4 linked regions of the Haloarchaeobius amylolyticus genome follow. Each later gene encodes a partner of the first gene's protein in a complex. Links are inferred from orthologs where the notes say so. Each region holds a gene or a part of one and is shown in the gene's direction. Other genes may lie near its edges.

Region 1 (7,384 bases):
GCCCGGCGACGGTGCGTCTCCTGTGGGATCAACATCTCCGGGACGAACGCCGCCGCGTTCAAGTGCCCCGACTGCGGGACACAGATCTACCGGTGCGCCAAGTGCCGAAAGCAGAGCAACCTGTACAACTGCCCGAACTGCCAATTCGAGGGTCCGTAACAATGGGAAAAGTCGCCGCCAAGATCAAGGTAATGCCGAACAGCCCCGACATCGACCTCGACGAGCTCCAGGAGCGCCTGGAGAGCTCGCTCCCCGAGGGTGCGAAGATCAACGGCGTCGAGCGTGACAACGTCGCGTTCGGCCTCGTCGCCCTCTTCCCGACCGTCATCGTGCCCGACGACGCGGGTGGCACGGAGGCAGTTGAGGAGGCCTTCACCGAGGTCGAGGGCGTCGAGTCCGTCTCCGTCGAGAACGTCGGCCGCATCTGAACTGGCCGAACCACTCCTGCGTTTCACGCCTCCTTACTGGCGAGACTGCGACAGCGACTCGTATATCTCCCGGATAGCGTCGGTGCCCGCGTCCGCGGTCCCGCCGTGGTAGCAATGCGTCGTCTCGACGTCGAGGTCGGCGAGCGTGCCGACCGACTCGATGGCGGTCGCCATGTCGGGGGTGTACTCCGGTTTCGGCCCCACGAACCCGTCGTCGTTGTTGAGCGCGTCCGCGGCGACGAGGAACCGGTGGTCGGGGAAGTACAGCGAGACGTGCCCGGGCGCGTGACCGGGGGTCTCGACGACCCGCATCGGGCCCGCGTGGGTCCGGAAGACCTCGTCGCCGACCAGTTCGAGGTCGACTGGAACCGGCGGGTAGCGTTCGGCGTCCGGCGGTGACTTGACGGGCTGTTCCTCCCCGTCGACGTAGGGGACCTCGTCGGCGTGGGCGACGACGAACACGTCGGTCGCCTCCTCGAGTTCCGAGAGGCCGCCCGCGTGGTCGCCGTCGTGGTGGGTGAGCATGACCGTCGAGACGTCCGCGAGGGCGAAGCCGAGGTCGTCGAGCGCCGGTTCGAGCCGGTCGACCGCGCCGGGCAGTCCCACGTCGACGAGGACCAGCCCGTGGTCGGTCTCGACGACGGTCGGATGGATGGTCAGCTCGCGGTCCCCGAAGTCGAACTCGAGCGAGAGGGGGTGGACGCCGTCCGGTGTCATGTGGTATCGTGGGACGGCCAGCAGAAAAGTCGTTGTGCCCTAGAGGCCCGCCGCGTCGAAGGCCTGTTCGAGGTCCGCTTTCAGGTCGTCGACGTGCTCGATGCCGACCGAGGCGCGGATGAGGCCGTCGGTGAGCCCGGCCTCGAGACGTTCCTCGCGCGGGATGGCCGCGTGGGTCATCGCCGCGGGCTGTTCGATGAGGCTCTCGACGCCGCCGAGGGACTCCGCGAGGGTGAACACCTCGGTCTCGGAGACGACGGTGCTGGCCTGTTCGAGCGTCCCGTCGACCTCGAAACTGAGCATACCGCCGAAGTCGTCCATCTGTGCGGCCGCGACGTCGTGGCCGGGGTGGTCCTCGAGGCCGGGGTAGAAGACCTCGGAGACGGCGGGGTGGTCGTCGAGCCACGTCGCGATGGCGCTGGCGTTCTCGCAGTGACGGTCCATCCGCACGGGCAGGGTCTTCGTCCCGCGCAGCACGAGGAAGCAATCGTGCGGGCCGGGCGTCGCGCCCACGGAGTTCTGGTAGAAGCCGATGCGCTCGTCCAGGTCCGCGTCGTCGGTGACGAGTGCGCCACCGACCACGTCGGAGTGGCCACCGAGGTACTTCGTCAGCGAGTGGCTCACGATGTCGGCGCCGAGTTCGAGCGGTCGCTGGAGGTACGGCGTCGCGAACGTGTTGTCGATGGCACAGAGCGCGTCGTGCTCGTGGGCGACCTCGGCGGCGCCCTCGATGTCGACGATGGACATCAGGGGGTTCGTCGGGGTCTCGAGCCAGAGGAGTTCCGTGTTCGCCTGCATCGCGTCAGCGATGGCGTCGAGGTCGGTCATGTCCACGAACGTGAACTCGAGGTCGTAGTCCTCGTACACCTGCGTGAAGATGCGGTGGGTCCCACCGTAGACGTCCTCGCCGGTGACGACGTGGTCGCCCGATTCGAGCAGGTTGAGGACGGTGTTGATGGCCCCCATCCCGGAGGAGAAACAGCGCCCGAACTCGCCGCCTTCGAGGCTCGCCAGGTTGGCCTCGAGGTCGGTCCGCGTCGGGTTCGCGGTCCGGGAGTACTCGTAGCCGCGGTGGTCGCCGGGGCCGTCCTGCTTGTACGTCGAGTTCGCGTAGATGGGCGTCATCAGCGCGCCCGTCTCCTCGTCCGGTTCCTGCCCTGCGTGGATCGACCGCGTCTCGATGCGATGGTCCTCGTCGTCGGTCATGTGCGGGGCATCGATGCCGGGACGGGTTACTCTTGCGTTGCGCGCTGGCGCAGCGGCGTGGCGAGTCCTCCGATGCGGCGCAGGGTCAGCCGGACCGGCTGTCGTCACCCGGGGAGGTGGGTTCGAGTCGCATGACCGCCGCGGTGAACAGGCCGGCGAGGCACCAGACCGTCACCGTCAGGACGAACAGTGGGTCGGCCCCGGCGAGTGGTTGCGTGGCCGCGTTCGTCGCCTCGGCGGGGGCGGGCGGGTCGACGTCGGTCACGTAGACGCCACCAGTGAGGGCAGCGCCGAGGCCGGCGAGGAGGGCGGCGTACCGAGCGCGGGACATGTTGCATGGTTCTCATTCACATGATAAAAACGTCAGACACTCTTCGGGAACCGTGAACGTCGGGTCGGTCGCGTCTCAGGCCGGCAGCGACAGCCGCATCTCCAGTTCGCCGGGGCCGACGACCTCCCCCTCGAAGCCGACGGACTCGTAGAGCCCGATGGCGGCGTCGTTGGAGTGCTCGACGTAGAGACGAACCTCCGGGACGTCGCGGTCGACCGCCATCGCGAGGACCTCGGTGAGTATCCGGGTCCCGATGCCAGCGTGGCGGTAGTCCTGGTGGACGAAGATGGCGAGTTCGAAGGCGGCCTCGTCCGTGGGCACCAGGACGGCATGCCCGACGACCCGCCCGCGGTGCCGGCCGAGGGCGTGGAACCCGATGGAGAGGGCGTCGAGCCACTCGCGGATCCGCGACTCGCGGACCGGTGGGAGGCCGTGTGCCCCGCCCGGGGGGTCGAACTCCGCGTACATCTCGACCAGTTCCTTGACGTCCTCGGTCGTCAGCTCGTCACGGCGGGCGAGGCCGACCGTGCGGCCGGTGCGGTCGTGGAACCCGGACGCGCCGGTCCCGTCCGCGGCTGGCCACTCGTCGAAGTCACCAGTGGTGCTGTTGGTCGTCCCGATACTATTTTCCAGATTACGACTACGAACATCCATATTTTGAACCCGATAGCAACTGATTGGACACAGTATAAAGAACTTTCCAGTCGAGTGTTCCATTCTGTATAAGGTCTTCCCAACCCCTGGGTGACGTTGCCGGTCGGCCCGACGGCCCGATACCCAGCGAGACGGCCGGGAACGGGGGCGAGCGAACAACGTGCGTTTTATAATGGCGACGGGACAAGAGGGGCGTACGACTATGCCGAACTCGCACGGACCCCTCAAGAAGACACGCAACAAACTCAAGAACCACCCCCGAGAGCGCGGTACCTCCCCGCCGCAGCGCGCGATCCAGGACTTCGAGGAGGGCCAGAAGGTCCACCTCAAGATCGACCCGTCGGTCGCGAAGGGTCGGTTCCACCCGCGTTTCTCCGGTCAGACCGGCGAGGTCGTCGGCAAGCAGGGCTCGGCCTTCCTCGTCGAGATCACCGACGGCGGCAAGAAGAAGAAGCTCATCGCCGCGCCGGCCCACCTCAAGGCCCAGCAGTAACCCCATGACGATATTCAAGGAGAAGCTCGACGAGGAGTATCTCACCGTCTCCGAGACGAAGGAACTCCTCGCCGATATCGAGGCCGAGCGGGCAGTCGACGAGGACCGCGAGATGCGCTACGAGCTGGCTCGCGCCATCGAGCACGTCAACCGGTTCACCGTGCTGAGCGTCGAGGACTCGCAGGCGCTCGTCGAGGAGCTGCAGGAACTGGAGAAGGTGGACGAGGCCACGGCCTACAAGATCACCAACCTCCTCCCGCAGGACCGCACGGAACTCCGCTCGCTGTACGCACAGGAGCGCTACTCGCTCTCCGGCGACGAACTCGACGAGATCCTCAACGTCGTCGCGAAGTACGTCTGAACGCGAGTATCGTCTCCGCCGTAGATTTCTCCGGTGGTCTCCACCCGGTCCGCAGCGTTTGCTCCGGCCCGCGATGGGTCGACGAGGGTTCCACACGCCAATCTTTTAAATACGCGGTCCCCCTATCATAGAACTAGAATGAGCGATTCCGAACGCGACGAGGAGCCGCCGGTCCAGGCTGTCGTTCTCGACATCTTTCCGAACGGCCGGTCCAGCGACGGACGCAGTGGATACGGCAAGGACCCGCTCGCGTACGCCCTCGGCACGCGCGACTTCCGGCTGTTCGAGGTGACCTTCGAGTCCACGCCCGAGGTCGGCATCGACGACTACGTCGACGTCGACCCGCCCGCAGAGAACGTCAAACGCATCAGGAACGTCGAGTACGACGACCTCTCGGGAGGTGCACAGTCCGAACTGGAGTACGTCGTCGCCGACATCGTCGAGGCGGACGAGGACCGGTTCGTGGACTTCTACAACGACGCACAGCCCATCACCCTGCGGCTCCACCAGCTGAACCTGCTGCCGGGTATCGGCAAGAAACTGCGCAACTCCATCCTCGACCAGCGCAAGCAACAGCCCTTCCAGAGCTTCGAGGACCTCGAAGAGCGCGTCGCGGGCCTGCACAACCCACAGGAGGTGCTGGTCGAGCGCATCATCGAGGAACTGCGCGACGACGACCTCAAGTACAAGACGTTCGTCGGGCGGCGCGACGAGTAGGCAGTTTTACCCCGTTCGGCCCCGTAGCCGGCGCCAATCGATGAGAGACCCCGACGGACTGCTGTCGCGCGCCGGTGTTCGTGGTGACCCGAACCGCGACCAGCACTTCCTCGTAGACGACCGCGTCCTCGACCGACTCACCTCCTATCTGCCCGAGGACGCCGACACGAGCCACCTGCTCGAGATCGGTGCCGGGAACGGCGCGCTGACCGACCGACTGCTCGCCCGCGGCGACCACGTGACCGCCATCGAGCGCGACGACCACCTCGCCGACTTCCTCCGCGAGGAGTTCGCCGCAGAGCGCGACGACGGCCGCCTCGACGTGGTCGAGGGCGACGCCCTGCGGGTCGACCTGCCCGACTTCACGGCCTGCGTCTCGAACCTCCCCTACGGCGTGTCGAGCCAGATCACGTTCCGGCTGCTCCCCCTGAAGAAGCCCCTCGTCCTGATGTTCCAGCAGGAGTTCGCCGAGCGCATGGTCGCCGAGGCGGGCAGCGACGACTACGGCCGTCTCTCGGTGTCGACCCAGCACTACGCCGACGTGGAGATCGTCGAGACCATCCCGAAGGAGGCGTTCTCGCCCCCGCCGGCGGTCGAGAGCGCGGTCGTCCGCTGTACCCCGCGCGACCCGGACTACGAGGTCGAGGACGAGCAGTTCTTCCTCGACTTCGTGAAGGCGGTGTTCACGCAGCGCCGGAAGACGATGCGCAACGCCATCCGCAACACCGCCCACATCTCCGGGCTGGACGACGCGGACGCGGTGGTCGACGCCGCCGACGAGGACCTCATGAGCAAACGCGCCGGGAACCTCGAGCCGGCGACCTTCGCGGAGCTGGCCACGCTTGCGGCCGACGTCGGCCGTGGTGTGACGGATGGCTGAACTGGCGTCCTGGGACGCGCTGGCGCGGGAGGTGAACTCGCTGTCGACGCTGGTCGACAGCACGCTGTTGAAGCTCCTCCTGACCCTCGCGGCGTTCGGCGTGATGGCCGGTCTCGGCTACGTCACGAACCGGGTCCAGGACCGCATGCGCGACGAGTTCGGTGACGCGCTCGCGGACGTGTTGACCATCCTCGTCATCGCCGTGACCTTCGGTGGGGCCGCGACCGTCGTCGTCGGCCTCTGGGGGTCGGCGGACGAGGTGGTCGCCGCGATGCGCGGGCTGCCAATCAACCAGGACGACGGGCCGCGCATCGCCATCTCCGCCGTCGTCGCGCTGACCGTCCACCTCGTCTCGCGGGTGACGAAGCGGATCCTGGAGGAGTTCCTCGCCTCGACGAAGGCCCTCTCCGACCACCAGCGCCAGCTCACCTACCGCATCACGCAGGTGGTGCTCTGGACCATCGGCCTCATCGTCATCCTCGGCATCTGGAGCGTCCAGCTGACCGGGCTGCTGGTCGGGGCCGGCTTCGCCGGCATCGTGGTCGGGATGGCCGCCCGGCAGACGCTCGGGGCCGTGCTGGCCGGGTTCGTGCTGATGATAGCCCGACCATTCGAGATCGGCGACTGGGTCGAGATCGGCGACAGCGAGGGCATCGTCACCGACATCTCCATCTTCAACACCGCCATCCAGACCTTCGACGGCGAGTACGTGATGATCCCCAACGACATCGTCAGCGGCGAGCGCGTGGTCAACCGGTCCCGCAAGGGGCGCCTCCGGCTGGAGGTCGAGGTCGGTGTCGACTACGACAGCGACGTGGAACACGCCGTCGCCGTCGCCGAGGACGCCCTCGACGACTGCGAGGACATCCTGTCGGTGCCGACCCCGCAGGTCATCGTCAAACGCTTCGCCGACTCGGCGGTGGTCCTCGGCGTCCGCTTCTGGATCGACAAGCCGAGCGCCCGGCGCAAGTGGCGGGCGCGGACCGAGGTCGTGACCGCCCTGAAGTCGGCGTTCGAGGCCGAGAGCATCAAGATCCCCTTCCCGCAGCGCGAACTCTCCGGGCGCGCCGAGGCCGGTGGCTTCCAGGTCACCGGCGAGGCGGTCGGGGTGGAGTCCTCGGCCGAGGCCGCCGCCGACGGCGGCGGTGGCGAGGGCGGCAGGAATAGCGACGGAGGTGACTCGTAGATGCCGAAGGACCTCGCTGACCGTCGCGGCGTCGAGACCGAGGTGTACCAGCCCGCGGAGGACTCCCACCTGCTGGCGGAAGCGGCAGCAGCCGACATGGGCGAACGCGAGGCTGGCGAAGCCCGCCGCGCCCTGGAGGTCGGGACGGGCTCGGGCTACGTCGCCGAACACGTCGCGGCCGAGACAGGGGCCGAGGTGGTCGCTTCAGACCTGAACCCGCACGCGTGCAGGCAGGCGCGTGAGCGCTCGGAACACGGTGTCGCCGTCGTGCAGGCCGACCTCGTCTCGCCCTTCCGCGACGGCGCCTTCGACGTGGTGCTGTTCAACCCACCGTACCTGCCCGAGGACGCGGCGGCCGCCCGCGACGACTGGATGGAGGTCGCGCTCACGGGCGGGGAGGACGGCCGGGCC
Region 2 (7,444 bases), on another replicon or contig:
CCGCCCAGCATCTACCCCGGCGGCGTCTCCGCGTACGACGAGCACGCGAAGAACAACTACCCGTACGGCTACAACACGACCGACCTCGAGTCCGCACGCCAGGTCATGGAGGACGCCGGCTACGGCCCGAACAACAAGTACGAGGTCACGTTCACGACCTACCAGTCCGACACGTGGCAGGGCCTGGGCAAGATCCTCCGCGACAAGCTCAGCAGTGCACACGTCAACATGAAGCTCGAGGAGGCGCCGTTCTCGACGCTCCTCAACCGCGGTCGGAAGGGGAACCTCGCGGCGTTCTCGCTCGGGTGGATCATGGACTGGCCCGCCCCGGACAACTTCTGGGGCCAGATGGCGCCCCCGGAGATCACGGACACCACCGGCGGCGCGGCCGGCGCGTACGTCGACTGGGACGACGCCCAGGGCGACGGGACCAGTCAGGCGAAGAACGCGTGGGAGACCATCCAGAACAACCAGGCACCGACCGGCCAGAAGGCCAAGAAGCGCGAGCAGGCCTACGTCACGCTCGAGGAGGCCAACTGGCAGGACATGGTCCTGCTGCCGGCCTACCACGCGGTCTCCGAGCGCTTCGCGTACGACTGGGTCGACGTCAACAAGTACGGCGCTGGCGGCGACTCGCGCCAGAAACTCCACAAGGTCCGCATCGGCAACCGAGGATAGGGGACCACCGACCCGCCCACGACACTGCTGTCATCCCACTGCGGTCTGTTTCTTCGGTCGTCGCCCGACCCAGCTCGACCCATAGTCACGCCTCTCGGGAGAACTCGATTTCGACACACAGTCACACCTCGGGGGTGTTGGTTCGTCAGGAAGGGGGGGTTGGGGGGAGTATGGGGGTGGCGACAGCGGTTAGCTGCTCATTCGCCATCTACTCGTATGCGAGGAACGGGATTAACCGTTTACTCTAATCCCTTCGTGTCTACGAACCGTGTACTCTAATCAGTTAGAGTCGGCTTCGAACACCGACTCGACGAGCTTGCGTTCGGCCGCGCGCAGGTGGTAGTGGTACGTCGGCGGCGTCACGTCGAGCGCGTCCGCGAGCTTCTCGCCCGTGACGCCCCGCGGCCACGCGTAGAAGCCGGCGTAGAAGGCCGCCTGCAGGGCCTCGAACTGCCGGTCGGTCAGCTCGCTCTCGACCCAGGTGCGCAGGTCACGGGTCTTCCGCGCGGTGCTGGTCGTCTCCCGGCGCGCGCCGAGTTCGGTCCCGGGGTAGGTCTCCTGGATGTCGTTCCAGAGCCCGCGGGTGTCCCCGCCCTGGGGCAACTCGACGAGGAGTTCGGTCACCCCGTCCGTCGCCTCCAGCTCCCGGAGCGAACCGTCGTACTCCCGCAGCAGTTCGAACAGCCGCGGCTCGGCCAGCCGGAGTTCGAACAGCGTCCGCTGGTCGTCCTCGTCCTCCGTGATGCGGGTGATGGAGGTGACCGCCGACCAGTCCGCGACCGTCTCCTCGACCGCGTCCGGGGCCACGCCCTCGATGGTGACGAAACAGAGGTGGGTCCCGTCGGGCCGGGCGATGGCGCCGTCGAGCGTCAGCGTCCCGCCCACCTGCTTCGAGAGCCGGCTGAACGAGAGGCGCTCGTCGTCGACGCGGAACTCGAGTTCGATGCGGCTGTCCGTGACGAGCGCCCGCGTCCGCTCGACGGCGTGGATGGCGTACCCGATGGTCTGGCCGAGTTCGGCCAGCACCTCGACCTCCCGGTCGGTGACGGTCTCCGGCGTCGAGACGTGCAACACGAGCACGCTGTAGACCCGTTCGTTGTCGACCAGTGGGACCGCCACGACGGTCTGGAACCCGTAGGTCAGCGACTCGGTCCGGCGCTCCTCCCAGTCGGGCGCGTTCAGGACGTTCTCGATGACCTGGACGGACTGCTCCTCGGTCGCCCGCCGGCAGAGGTCGCCCTCGGGCGTGGACTCCTCGGCGGTGTCGCCGACGCGGTCCATGTAGTTCGCGTCCGCGTCCGCCCAGACCAGCGGCGACATCGACTCGGTCGCCGGGTCGACCTCGCCGACCCACGTGCAGACGTACGGGTCCGCGTCCGCGAGCCGGTCGCACACCGCCTGCTCGATCTCGCGTCGGGTCGAGGCCTGTGCGACCGCCCGGTTCACGTCCCGGACGATCTTGTTCGTGTGGTTGAGCTTCCGGAGCTCCTCGTTCTGCCGACTCAGGGTCCGGTCGTGGTCCCGGAGCAACTGCTCGCGCTCGGCCCGGTCGAGCGCCGCCTCGGTGTTCGCCGCGAGGATGTGCAACATCTCGATGGTGGACTCGTCGAGGCCGTCGACCTCGCCACTGGCGGCGACGATGGCCCCGTGGGTCCCCAGCGGGATGACGAGCTCGCTCTCGACGCCGGCACAGAGCCCACTGCCGTCCTCGACGTCCGGGAAGTACCGCGACTCGCCCGCGCTGAACGCCGACCAGACGTTGCTCTCGCCGCGCTCGATGCTCGGCGGCGACTCCAGCAACTCCGGGGTGTTCGGCGTCGTCGCCGCCGGCTCCAGCGTGCCGACCTCGCTGTCGAACTGGTAGACGACGAGCGCCGACAGCCCGAGCAGGTCCCCGGCCGTCCCCGCCGTCGTCTCGCAGATGTCCTCGTACGTCTCCGCCCGCATCAGGTCGCGGGTCGTCTCGTGGAGCGTGTTCAGGGTCTGCTCGTACTGCTTGCGCTCCGTGATGTCCGTCGCGATGGTCAGCACTGCCTGCTCGCCCTCGTACTCGATGGCGCGCGAGGTCGTCTCGACGTGCTTGACCGTCCCGTCGTCCGTGACGATGCGCCGCTCGCGCCGGGTCGGTTCGACCGTCCCCTGTTCGACCTCGTTGATCGTCGCCTCGACCTCGTCGAGGTCGGTCGCCGGGACGATGTCGGCGATGGAGCGATCCATGATGGCCTCGGCACTCTCGGCCCTCAGCAGGGACACCACGGCTGGGTTCGCGTACACCACGTCGAGGTCGCGGTGCACCAGGATGGGGTTCGGCGACACCTCGACCAGCGTCCGGTAGCGCTCGCTGCTCTCGCGGCGCTCGCTCTCGATGACCGACCGCTCGACCGCGCTCGCCAGCACCGTCGCGACGTTCTGGAGGAACGTCACGTCGTCCTGGGTGAACTTCCGGTGCGTGCTCGCGTGCGCCTCCAGCACACCCCACGTCTCGCCGCGTAGCCCGATGGCCACGCACGCCCCGCTCTGGACCGGCGCATCGAGCATCACTCCGTTCGGCTCGAAGCGCTCCTCCTCGGCGATGTCGTCGACCACGACGACCGGCGTGTCGTCCGCGTCGACCACGTACCGGGCCTGCGCCGACGGGGTCGCCTCCGCATCCCACCCGACCTCAGCCTCCGGTAGCAACTCGCCCGTCGAACCGCTCCGTCGCAACACCCGGACGTGACTCACGTCCAGCGCCCGCGCGACCCGCCGCACCGTCGTCTCGAACAGCACGTCGAGCTGTGGCTCGTTCAGCGCCTGCTGGCCGATGGCCGCGACCGCCTCCTGCTGTCTGACCCGGTCCCGGAGGGCGCTCTCGGTCCGGTACTGCGACACCGCGTTCCCGATCTGGTTCGCCAGCAGCGTGAACCGGTCCCGTCCCGGCTTCTTCTGCAGGTACTGCGTCACGCCCGCCGCGATGGCCTCGCTAGCGATCTCCTCGGACCCCTTCCCCGTGAAGAGGATGAACGGCAACCGCTCGTCGCGCTCCCGGACCGCCTCCAGCAACTCCAGCCCGTTCATCACGGGCATATCGTAGTCACTCACGATGCAGTCGACCGGCCGGCCGTCGTCGAGCGCAGCCAGCGCGGCCTCTCCATCCGGAACCGGCACGATATCCAGCGCCGCGTTCTCCCGTTCGAGCATCGCCTTCGACACGTCCGCGAAGTCCGGGTCGTTGTCGACGAACAGTACGGTCACCCCGTCGGTCGTCGCGCCCCGTGGTTCGAACTGCCCGATCCCGTCCTGCGACATGCTACCGGATACGGGCGCAAGGTACTAAACGATTAGAGTCGCTGGAGTGTCGTTTCCCTCCCCTGCCGAGGGGCGGGTATTGATCGAGATGGCTGGAAAATACCGCGAATCGGCTGTTCTGGATACTGTCGGGAGAGCCAGACCTGGCACGGGCTGTGCTCGGATGGGTGATTCGCTCGAACAGGAGCGAGGCGGGATTTGAACCCTGTGCAGACGGTCCGGGCGTGCGGTCTCACCTTCGTTCGACCGTTCCGGGCTGCGACTGCTGGTGTTCAGATCCCTCTGTGAGGGCGTTCTCGCTCACGGAGACGAGCAGACGCTACGCGGTGCTCGTCGAGTAGTTCGCTTGAGAAAGCGCCCGAGGCGGGATTTGAACCCGCGTCACGACCGTGACAGGGTCGTATGATGGGCCACTACACCACCCGGGCTCCCTGCACTCATTGCTAACTGCCGGGTACTTTTATGCCTTTTCAATCGTCGGTCCTGTGTCCCGCGTTCTCACGGGTCCAGAACCGCGAGCCGCGAGGCTACGCGGGTCGGTCGTCGAAGAATGAAACTACGTCGGTCGTCGAGCCTTAGAGGCGGACGACGTTCGCAGCGCGCGGACCCTTCGGGGAGTCCTCGATTTCGAACTCTACTTCCTGCCCTTCCTCGAGATCCGGACCGCCAACGTCCTCCATGTGGAAGAAAACGTCCTCGTCCGCGTCCTCGGTGTCGATGAAGCCGTAACCGCCAGTGTCGTTGAAGAAATCAACCTTGCCTGTCGCCATTGCTTCTGAGACGAGAGGCCCCGGACGGATAAGCGTTCCTAGAGGACTGGTACCACGACTATCGGTCCCGGGAGGGTCGTCCCCCGAAGTACCGCTCCACGAGGAACTCTGACGCCCAGTTGACCCGCGACAGGGGAGCCTTCGGCTGTGGGTCGTCGACCCGGAGCCGCATCTCGCCATCTCCGGTCTCCGTGACCGGAACCCAGTACGCGTCCCCGGTCTCGCGTGAGTGGACGGCGTAGGCGTCGATCTGGTCGGCCGAGTACGGCACGTCGACCCGTCCATCCGACCCGACGGTCGAACTGTACAGGTTGAACCGGACCGTACCGTTCACCCAGCTCCCCGTCTTGCACTGGACCCGGTGGAGCCGGTCGCCATCGTCGACGATCAGGTCGTAGCGGTCGCTGTCCCCGAACGGGACCGATACCGACAGCCCGAGCCGCATCAACTCGGCGAGGACGAGCGCTTCGGTCTCGTCGCCCTTCCGTGAGGTGTTCACGTCGAGGCTTGCGCGTTATCGGGGAAGAACTCGGGGGCGAGACGTCTCCGACTCGATTGCTGCTCGTGGTCGTGAAATGGGAGGAGTGTCCGAGGCGGGATTTGAACCCTGTGCAGACGATCTGGCTCGCTTCGCTCGCCGGCTGCGACTGCTGGTGTTCGAATCCCTCTGTGGGGGTCTTCTCGCTCACGGAGACGAGCACACGCTACGCGGTACTCGTCGAATAGTTCGCTTGAGAAAGCGCCCGAGGCGGGATTTGAACCCGCGTCACGACCGTGACAGGGTCGTATGATGGGCCACTACACCACCCGGGCTTCCTGCAACCACTCGTTTCGCAGTCGCAGTATTAAGGCTTTCCAATCGATGGGCGTGTGGTAGGGGAGGGCGTGGGGCAAACCATTTAGTACAGTAGTGCAATCGTGAGACTGTAACATCTATTCGCAACTGGGACACCTCGGTCCTGCGAACCCCCGTCGGGCTGACGGGAACCGATAGTGCTAAGTCTCGGACGACTTGGCAAGCGTTAAATGGGTCCCACTAATAGTGACCTGTAGTATCTCGTGACAGCAGCTTCTCCCTCTGGCCAGACACACCCATGGTAGACGTAAGCCAACATGAAATGGTTCCGGAGCACACCGTCCTCGACGAGGACGAACTCGAGGATGTGCTCACGGAGTACGACATCGATAGCACAGACCTGCCGAAGATCAAGCGCACGGATCCCGCGCTCCCCGACGACGCCGAGGTCGGCGACGTCATCAAGGTCGTCCGGGACTCGCGAACAACAGACGAGGCGGTCGTATACCGACTCGTGGTGGAGTGAACAATGGACCGATCAAAACGACGCGCGATTTCGAAGGAGTACTTCTCGAAGGACAGACTCGCAGAACACCACTTCCGTTCGTTCAACGCGTTCCTCATGCGGGGGATGCAGGAGGTCGTCGACGAGAAGGCGACCATCGAGACGGACATCGGCGACAAGGAAGGCGAGGAACCGGTGCACGTCGAGCTGGGCGACGTTCGCGTCGTGACCCCGCGTGTGCGCGAGGCCGACGGGTCCGAAGAACTGCTCTACCCGCAGGAGGCTCGCCTGCGCAACATCACCTACTCCGCGCCCGTGTTCATGGAGATGTCCATCGTGAAGGGCGAGGAGGGCGAGGAGCGCGTGGTCGACTCCACGGAGACGAAGGTGGGCCGGATGCCCATCATGGTCGGCTCCGAGAAGTGTAACATCGCGGGCTTCTCCGACGAGGAGCTCATCGAGATCGGCGAGGACCCCGCCGACCCCGGTGGCTACTTCATCGTCAACGGCTCCGAGCGCGTCCTGATGACGAGCGAGGACCTCGCCCCGAACAAGATCCTCGCGGAGTACGACACCAAGTACGGCGACGAGATCCAGGTCGCGAAGACGTTCAGTCAGCGCCGGGGGTACCGCGCGCTGGTGCTGACCGAGCGGAACCGCGAGGGCCTGCTCGAGGTCTCGTTCCCGTCGGTCTCTGGCAGCATCAACTTCGTGACGCTCGTGCGCGCACTCGGCCTCGAATCCGACGAGGAGATCGTCCACCGCGTCAGCGACGACCCCGAGGTCGTCAAGTACATGCTGGAGAACCTGGAAGCCGCGGAGGTCCAGTCCCAGGAGGAGGCCATCGAGAAACTGGGCAAGCGCGTCGCCTCCGGGCAGGGCAAGAACTACCAGCTCAAGCGCGCGAACTACGTCATCGACCGCTACCTCCTCCCGCACCTCCACGAGGACGGCGTCGAGGAGGAGGACGTGCGCATCAACAAGGCGTTCTACCTCTGCCGGATGGCCGAGGCGTGTTTCGAGCTCGCACTCCAGCGCCGCGACTCGGACGACAAGGACCACTACGCCAACAAGCGGCTGAAGGTCTCCGGCGACCTGATGAAGGACCTGTTCCGGACCGCGCTGAACAAACTGGCGCGTGACGTGAAGTACCAGCTCGAGCGCGCCAACATGCGCAACCGGCAGCTCTCCGTGAACACGGTCGTTCGTTCGGACGTGCTGACCGAGCGCCTGGAGCACCCCATCGCGACGGGGAACTGGGTGGGTGGCCGCTCCGGCGTCTCCCAGCTGGTCGACCGGACGGACTTCATGGGTGTGCTGTCGCACCTGCGCCGGCTGCGCTCGCCGCTCTCGCGGTCGCAGCCGCACTTCGAGGCACGCGACCTGCACGCGACCCAGTGGGGTCGC
Region 3 (2,996 bases), on another replicon or contig:
CGTGTTTCGAGCTCGCACTCCAGCGCCGCGACTCGGACGACAAGGACCACTACGCCAACAAGCGGCTGAAGGTCTCCGGCGACCTGATGAAGGACCTGTTCCGGACCGCGCTGAACAAACTGGCGCGTGACGTGAAGTACCAGCTCGAGCGCGCCAACATGCGCAACCGGCAGCTCTCCGTGAACACGGTCGTTCGTTCGGACGTGCTGACCGAGCGCCTGGAGCACCCCATCGCGACGGGGAACTGGGTGGGTGGCCGCTCCGGCGTCTCCCAGCTGGTCGACCGGACGGACTTCATGGGTGTGCTGTCGCACCTGCGCCGGCTGCGCTCGCCGCTCTCGCGGTCGCAGCCGCACTTCGAGGCACGCGACCTGCACGCGACCCAGTGGGGTCGCATCTGCCCCTCCGAGACCCCGGAGGGACCGAACTGTGGGCTGGTGAAGAACTTCGCCCAGGCCATGGAGCTGTCGCAGAACATCGAGGACGAACAGGCGCTCAAGCGCGAGCTCGCGTCGATGGGGGTACAGGGTATCCCCGGACTCGAGGGACAGGGTCAGGAGCAACCCGCGGACGACTAAACAATGGCAAGCCAACAGCGAGAAGCGAAAGTCTACGTCAACGGTAGTCTGGTCGGGACACACCCCGAACCACACGAGCTAGCAGAACAGATCCGAGAGGCACGACGACTGGGGGACGTCTCCGAGATGGTCAACGTCTCGGTCAAGGACCGTACCCGCGAGGTCATCATCAACGCCGACGCGGGGCGTGCCCGCCGCCCGCTGCTCGTCGTCGAGGACGGCGAGCCGCTCATCTCCGAAGAGGAGTTCCAGGCGGTCCAGAACGGCGAACTGGAGTTCGACGACCTCGTCGAGCACGGCTACGTCGAGTTCATCGACGCCGAGGAGGAGGAGGACATCTACGTCGCCGTCGACGAGGAGGACCTCAACGAGGACCACACGCACCTCGAGGTCGACCCGCAGCTCATCTTCGGTATCGGTGCGGGGATGATCCCGTACCCGGAACACAACGCGTCGCCCCGCATCACCATGGGTGCAGGGATGATCAAGCAGTCGCTGGGGCTGCCCGCGGCGAACTACCGTATCCGCCCGGACACGCGCCAGCACCTGCTGCACTACCCGCAGCTCTCGATGGTGAAGACCCAGACCACCGAGCAGATCGGCTACGACGACCGCCCGGCGGCCCAGAACTTCACCGTCGCGGTCATGTCCTACGAGGGCTTCAACATCGAGGACGCACTGGTCCTGAACGGCGGCTCGGTCGACCGCGCGCTCGCTCGCTCGCACTTCTTCCGTACCTACGAGGGCGAGGAGCGCCGGTACCCGGGTGGCCAGGAGGACCGCTTCGAGATTCCGAGCCAGGACGTCCGCGGTGCGCGTGGTGAGGACGCGTACACGCACCTGGACGAGGATGGCCTCGTCAACCCCGAGACGCGCGTCGGCGAGAACGACGTGCTGCTCGGGAAGACGTCGCCGCCGCGCTTCCTCGAGGAGCCGGACGACATGGGTGGCCTCTCGCCGCAGAAGCGCCGGGAGACCTCCGTCACGATGCGCTCGGGCGAGTCCGGTGTCGTCGACACCGTCACCCTGATGGAGGGCGAGGACGGCTCGAAGCTCTCGAAGGTGTCCGTGCGCGACCAGCGTATCCCCGAACTCGGGGACAAGTTCGCGTCGCGACACGGCCAGAAGGGTGTCGTCGGCCACATCGCGCCCCAGGAGGACATGCCCTTCACGCAGGAGGGTGTCGTCCCGGACCTCATCGTCAACCCGCACGCGCTGCCGTCGCGCATGACGGTCGGCCACGTGCTGGAGATGCTCGGCGGCAAGGTCGGCGCACTCGAAGGCCGACGTGTCGACGGGACGCCGTTCACCGGCGAGGACGAGTGGGAGATCCGCGGCGGGCTCGAGGAGGCCGGCTTCAAGTCCTCGGGCAAGGAGATCATGTACTCCGGCGTCACCGGCGAGAAGATCGAGGCCGAGATCTTCGTCGGGGTCATCTTCTACCAGAAGCTCTACCACATGGTCTCGAACAAACTGCACGCCCGCTCGCGCGGGCCGGTGCAGGTGCTCACGCGCCAGCCGACCGAGGGTCGTGCCCGCGAGGGTGGCCTGCGCGTCGGTGAGATGGAGCGTGACGTGCTCATCGGGCACGGTGCCGCGATGGCGCTCAAGGAACGGCTCCTCGACGAGTCCGACCGCGAGTTCATCAACGTGTGTGGCCAGTGTGGCATGAGCGCGGTCGAGAACGTCGACCAGCGCCGTGTCTACTGCCCGAACTGTGGCGAGGAGACGGACATCCACGAGATCGAGATGTCCTACGCGTTCAAACTGCTCCTCGACGAGATGAAGGCGCTCGGTATCGCCCCGCGACTGGAACTGGAGGACGCAGTCTAACATGGCAAGCTCACAGACACCGAAGGAGATCGGCGAGATCAACTTCGGACTGATGGACCCGGAGGAGTACCGAGAGATGTCCGCCACGAAGATCATCACGGCGGACACCTACGACGACGACGGCTTCCCCATCGACATGGGGCTGATGGACCCGCGCCTGGGCGTCATCGACCCCGGCCTGGAGTGCAAGACGTGCGGGAAGCACTCCGGTTCGTGTAACGGACACTTCGGCCACATCGAGCTGGCCGCACCCGTCATCCACGTCGGGTTCACGAAGCTCATCCGCCGCCTGCTGCGTGGCACCTGCCGCGAGTGTGCCCGCCTCTGTCTGACCGAGGACGAGAAAGAGGAGTTCCGCGAGCAGCTCACCCAGACGCGACGCCTCGGTGGCGACCTCAACGACGTGACGAAGGCCGCCATCCGCCAGGCCCGCAAGAAGGACCGCTGCCCGCACTGTGGCGAGATCCAGTTCGACATCCAGCACGAGAAGCCGACCACGTACTACGAGGTCCAGCAGGTGCTGACCGGCGAGTACTCCCAGCGCATCGCCGCCGCGATGCAGCCCGACCCCGACGACGAGGCCGA
Region 4 (2,945 bases), on another replicon or contig:
CCCTCTGTGGGGGTCTTCTCGCTCACGGAGACGAGCACACGCTACGCGGTACTCGTCGAATAGTTCGCTTGAGAAAGCGCCCGAGGCGGGATTTGAACCCGCGTCACGACCGTGACAGGGTCGTATGATGGGCCACTACACCACCCGGGCTTCCTGCAACCACTCGTTTCGCAGTCGCAGTATTAAGGCTTTCCAATCGATGGGCGTGTGGTAGGGGAGGGCGTGGGGCAAACCATTTAGTACAGTAGTGCAATCGTGAGACTGTAACATCTATTCGCAACTGGGACACCTCGGTCCTGCGAACCCCCGTCGGGCTGACGGGAACCGATAGTGCTAAGTCTCGGACGACTTGGCAAGCGTTAAATGGGTCCCACTAATAGTGACCTGTAGTATCTCGTGACAGCAGCTTCTCCCTCTGGCCAGACACACCCATGGTAGACGTAAGCCAACATGAAATGGTTCCGGAGCACACCGTCCTCGACGAGGACGAACTCGAGGATGTGCTCACGGAGTACGACATCGATAGCACAGACCTGCCGAAGATCAAGCGCACGGATCCCGCGCTCCCCGACGACGCCGAGGTCGGCGACGTCATCAAGGTCGTCCGGGACTCGCGAACAACAGACGAGGCGGTCGTATACCGACTCGTGGTGGAGTGAACAATGGACCGATCAAAACGACGCGCGATTTCGAAGGAGTACTTCTCGAAGGACAGACTCGCAGAACACCACTTCCGTTCGTTCAACGCGTTCCTCATGCGGGGGATGCAGGAGGTCGTCGACGAGAAGGCGACCATCGAGACGGACATCGGCGACAAGGAAGGCGAGGAACCGGTGCACGTCGAGCTGGGCGACGTTCGCGTCGTGACCCCGCGTGTGCGCGAGGCCGACGGGTCCGAAGAACTGCTCTACCCGCAGGAGGCTCGCCTGCGCAACATCACCTACTCCGCGCCCGTGTTCATGGAGATGTCCATCGTGAAGGGCGAGGAGGGCGAGGAGCGCGTGGTCGACTCCACGGAGACGAAGGTGGGCCGGATGCCCATCATGGTCGGCTCCGAGAAGTGTAACATCGCGGGCTTCTCCGACGAGGAGCTCATCGAGATCGGCGAGGACCCCGCCGACCCCGGTGGCTACTTCATCGTCAACGGCTCCGAGCGCGTCCTGATGACGAGCGAGGACCTCGCCCCGAACAAGATCCTCGCGGAGTACGACACCAAGTACGGCGACGAGATCCAGGTCGCGAAGACGTTCAGTCAGCGCCGGGGGTACCGCGCGCTGGTGCTGACCGAGCGGAACCGCGAGGGCCTGCTCGAGGTCTCGTTCCCGTCGGTCTCTGGCAGCATCAACTTCGTGACGCTCGTGCGCGCACTCGGCCTCGAATCCGACGAGGAGATCGTCCACCGCGTCAGCGACGACCCCGAGGTCGTCAAGTACATGCTGGAGAACCTGGAAGCCGCGGAGGTCCAGTCCCAGGAGGAGGCCATCGAGAAACTGGGCAAGCGCGTCGCCTCCGGGCAGGGCAAGAACTACCAGCTCAAGCGCGCGAACTACGTCATCGACCGCTACCTCCTCCCGCACCTCCACGAGGACGGCGTCGAGGAGGAGGACGTGCGCATCAACAAGGCGTTCTACCTCTGCCGGATGGCCGAGGCGTGTTTCGAGCTCGCACTCCAGCGCCGCGACTCGGACGACAAGGACCACTACGCCAACAAGCGGCTGAAGGTCTCCGGCGACCTGATGAAGGACCTGTTCCGGACCGCGCTGAACAAACTGGCGCGTGACGTGAAGTACCAGCTCGAGCGCGCCAACATGCGCAACCGGCAGCTCTCCGTGAACACGGTCGTTCGTTCGGACGTGCTGACCGAGCGCCTGGAGCACCCCATCGCGACGGGGAACTGGGTGGGTGGCCGCTCCGGCGTCTCCCAGCTGGTCGACCGGACGGACTTCATGGGTGTGCTGTCGCACCTGCGCCGGCTGCGCTCGCCGCTCTCGCGGTCGCAGCCGCACTTCGAGGCACGCGACCTGCACGCGACCCAGTGGGGTCGCATCTGCCCCTCCGAGACCCCGGAGGGACCGAACTGTGGGCTGGTGAAGAACTTCGCCCAGGCCATGGAGCTGTCGCAGAACATCGAGGACGAACAGGCGCTCAAGCGCGAGCTCGCGTCGATGGGGGTACAGGGTATCCCCGGACTCGAGGGACAGGGTCAGGAGCAACCCGCGGACGACTAAACAATGGCAAGCCAACAGCGAGAAGCGAAAGTCTACGTCAACGGTAGTCTGGTCGGGACACACCCCGAACCACACGAGCTAGCAGAACAGATCCGAGAGGCACGACGACTGGGGGACGTCTCCGAGATGGTCAACGTCTCGGTCAAGGACCGTACCCGCGAGGTCATCATCAACGCCGACGCGGGGCGTGCCCGCCGCCCGCTGCTCGTCGTCGAGGACGGCGAGCCGCTCATCTCCGAAGAGGAGTTCCAGGCGGTCCAGAACGGCGAACTGGAGTTCGACGACCTCGTCGAGCACGGCTACGTCGAGTTCATCGACGCCGAGGAGGAGGAGGACATCTACGTCGCCGTCGACGAGGAGGACCTCAACGAGGACCACACGCACCTCGAGGTCGACCCGCAGCTCATCTTCGGTATCGGTGCGGGGATGATCCCGTACCCGGAACACAACGCGTCGCCCCGCATCACCATGGGTGCAGGGATGATCAAGCAGTCGCTGGGGCTGCCCGCGGCGAACTACCGTATCCGCCCGGACACGCGCCAGCACCTGCTGCACTACCCGCAGCTCTCGATGGTGAAGACCCAGACCACCGAGCAGATCGGCTACGACGACCGCCCGGCGGCCCAGAACTTCACCGTCGCGGTCATGTCCTACGAGGGCTTCAACATCGAGGACGCACTGGTCCTGAACGGCGGCTCGGTCGACCGCGCGCTCGCT

The links.
Region 2: NOV86_RS01855 (region 1) and NOV86_RS12980 share a complex: the UniProt entries of both Methanocaldococcus jannaschii proteins name them as parts of the RNA polymerase complex. The link is inferred for Haloarchaeobius amylolyticus from one-to-one orthologs.
Region 3: NOV86_RS01855 (region 1) and rpoB share a complex: the UniProt entries of both Methanocaldococcus jannaschii proteins name them as parts of the RNA polymerase complex. The link is inferred for Haloarchaeobius amylolyticus from one-to-one orthologs.
Region 4: NOV86_RS01855 (region 1) and NOV86_RS12985 share a complex: the UniProt entries of both Methanocaldococcus jannaschii proteins name them as parts of the RNA polymerase complex. The link is inferred for Haloarchaeobius amylolyticus from one-to-one orthologs.

What each region holds. Positions count from the first base shown.
Region 1 is NZ_JANHDH010000001.1:352,256-359,639, reverse strand. What follows is about bases 2,706-5,511. They hold NOV86_RS01855 (RNA polymerase Rpb4 family protein), read left to right. Parts: upstream 2,706-3,833; coding sequence 3,834-4,190; downstream 4,191-5,511. Other genes in these bases: NOV86_RS01845 (16S ribosomal RNA methyltransferase A), read left to right, coding at 4,948-5,511; NOV86_RS01850 (DUF655 domain-containing protein), read left to right, coding at 4,329-4,907; NOV86_RS01860 (50S ribosomal protein L21e), read left to right, coding at 3,539-3,829; NOV86_RS01865 (GNAT family N-acetyltransferase), read right to left, coding at 2,758-3,336. In the rest of the region: NOV86_RS01890 (HVO_2753 family zinc finger protein), read left to right, coding at 1-159; NOV86_RS01885 (elongation factor 1-beta), read left to right, coding at 162-428; NOV86_RS01880 (MBL fold metallo-hydrolase), read right to left, coding at 462-1,145; NOV86_RS01875 (cystathionine gamma-synthase), read right to left, coding at 1,185-2,351; NOV86_RS01870 (hypothetical protein), read right to left, coding at 2,437-2,682; more of NOV86_RS01845, read left to right, coding at 5,512-5,787; NOV86_RS01840 (mechanosensitive ion channel family protein), read left to right, coding at 5,780-6,973; NOV86_RS01835 (HemK2/MTQ2 family protein methyltransferase), read left to right, coding at 6,974-7,384. UniProt on the Methanocaldococcus jannaschii protein: DNA-dependent RNA polymerase (RNAP) catalyzes the transcription of DNA into RNA using the four ribonucleoside triphosphates as substrates. This subunit is less well bound than the others.
Region 2 is NZ_JANHDH010000002.1:104,611-112,054, forward strand. What follows is about bases 4,579-7,444. They hold NOV86_RS12980 (DNA-directed RNA polymerase subunit H), read left to right. Parts: upstream 4,579-5,830; coding sequence 5,831-6,058; downstream 6,059-7,444. Other genes in these bases: NOV86_RS12965 (cold-shock protein), read right to left, coding at 4,579-4,736; NOV86_RS12970 (group I intron-associated PD-(D/E)XK endonuclease), read right to left, coding at 4,795-5,235; NOV86_RS12985 (DNA-directed RNA polymerase subunit B''), read left to right, coding at 6,062-7,444. Also shown: NOV86_RS12950 (ABC transporter substrate-binding protein), read left to right, coding at 1-678; NOV86_RS12955 (bacterio-opsin activator domain-containing protein), read right to left, coding at 958-3,966; more of NOV86_RS12965, read right to left, coding at 4,542-4,578. UniProt on the Methanocaldococcus jannaschii protein: DNA-dependent RNA polymerase (RNAP) catalyzes the transcription of DNA into RNA using the four ribonucleoside triphosphates as substrates.
Region 3 is NZ_JANHDH010000002.1:111,660-114,655, forward strand. It holds rpoB (DNA-directed RNA polymerase subunit B), read left to right. Parts: upstream 1-581; coding sequence 582-2,411; downstream 2,412-2,996. Other genes in the region: NOV86_RS12985 (DNA-directed RNA polymerase subunit B''), read left to right, coding at 1-578; NOV86_RS12995 (DNA-directed RNA polymerase subunit A'), read left to right, coding at 2,413-2,996. UniProt on the Methanocaldococcus jannaschii protein: DNA-dependent RNA polymerase (RNAP) catalyzes the transcription of DNA into RNA using the four ribonucleoside triphosphates as substrates. The Rpo2 subunit (Rpo2N and Rpo2C in this organism) is implicated in DNA promoter recognition and in nucleotide binding.
Region 4 is NZ_JANHDH010000002.1:110,010-112,954, forward strand. It holds NOV86_RS12985 (DNA-directed RNA polymerase subunit B''), read left to right. Parts: upstream 1-662; coding sequence 663-2,228; downstream 2,229-2,945. Other genes in the region: NOV86_RS12980 (DNA-directed RNA polymerase subunit H), read left to right, coding at 432-659; rpoB (DNA-directed RNA polymerase subunit B), read left to right, coding at 2,232-2,945. UniProt on the Methanocaldococcus jannaschii protein: DNA-dependent RNA polymerase (RNAP) catalyzes the transcription of DNA into RNA using the four ribonucleoside triphosphates as substrates. The Rpo2 subunit (Rpo2N and Rpo2C in this organism) is implicated in DNA promoter recognition and in nucleotide binding.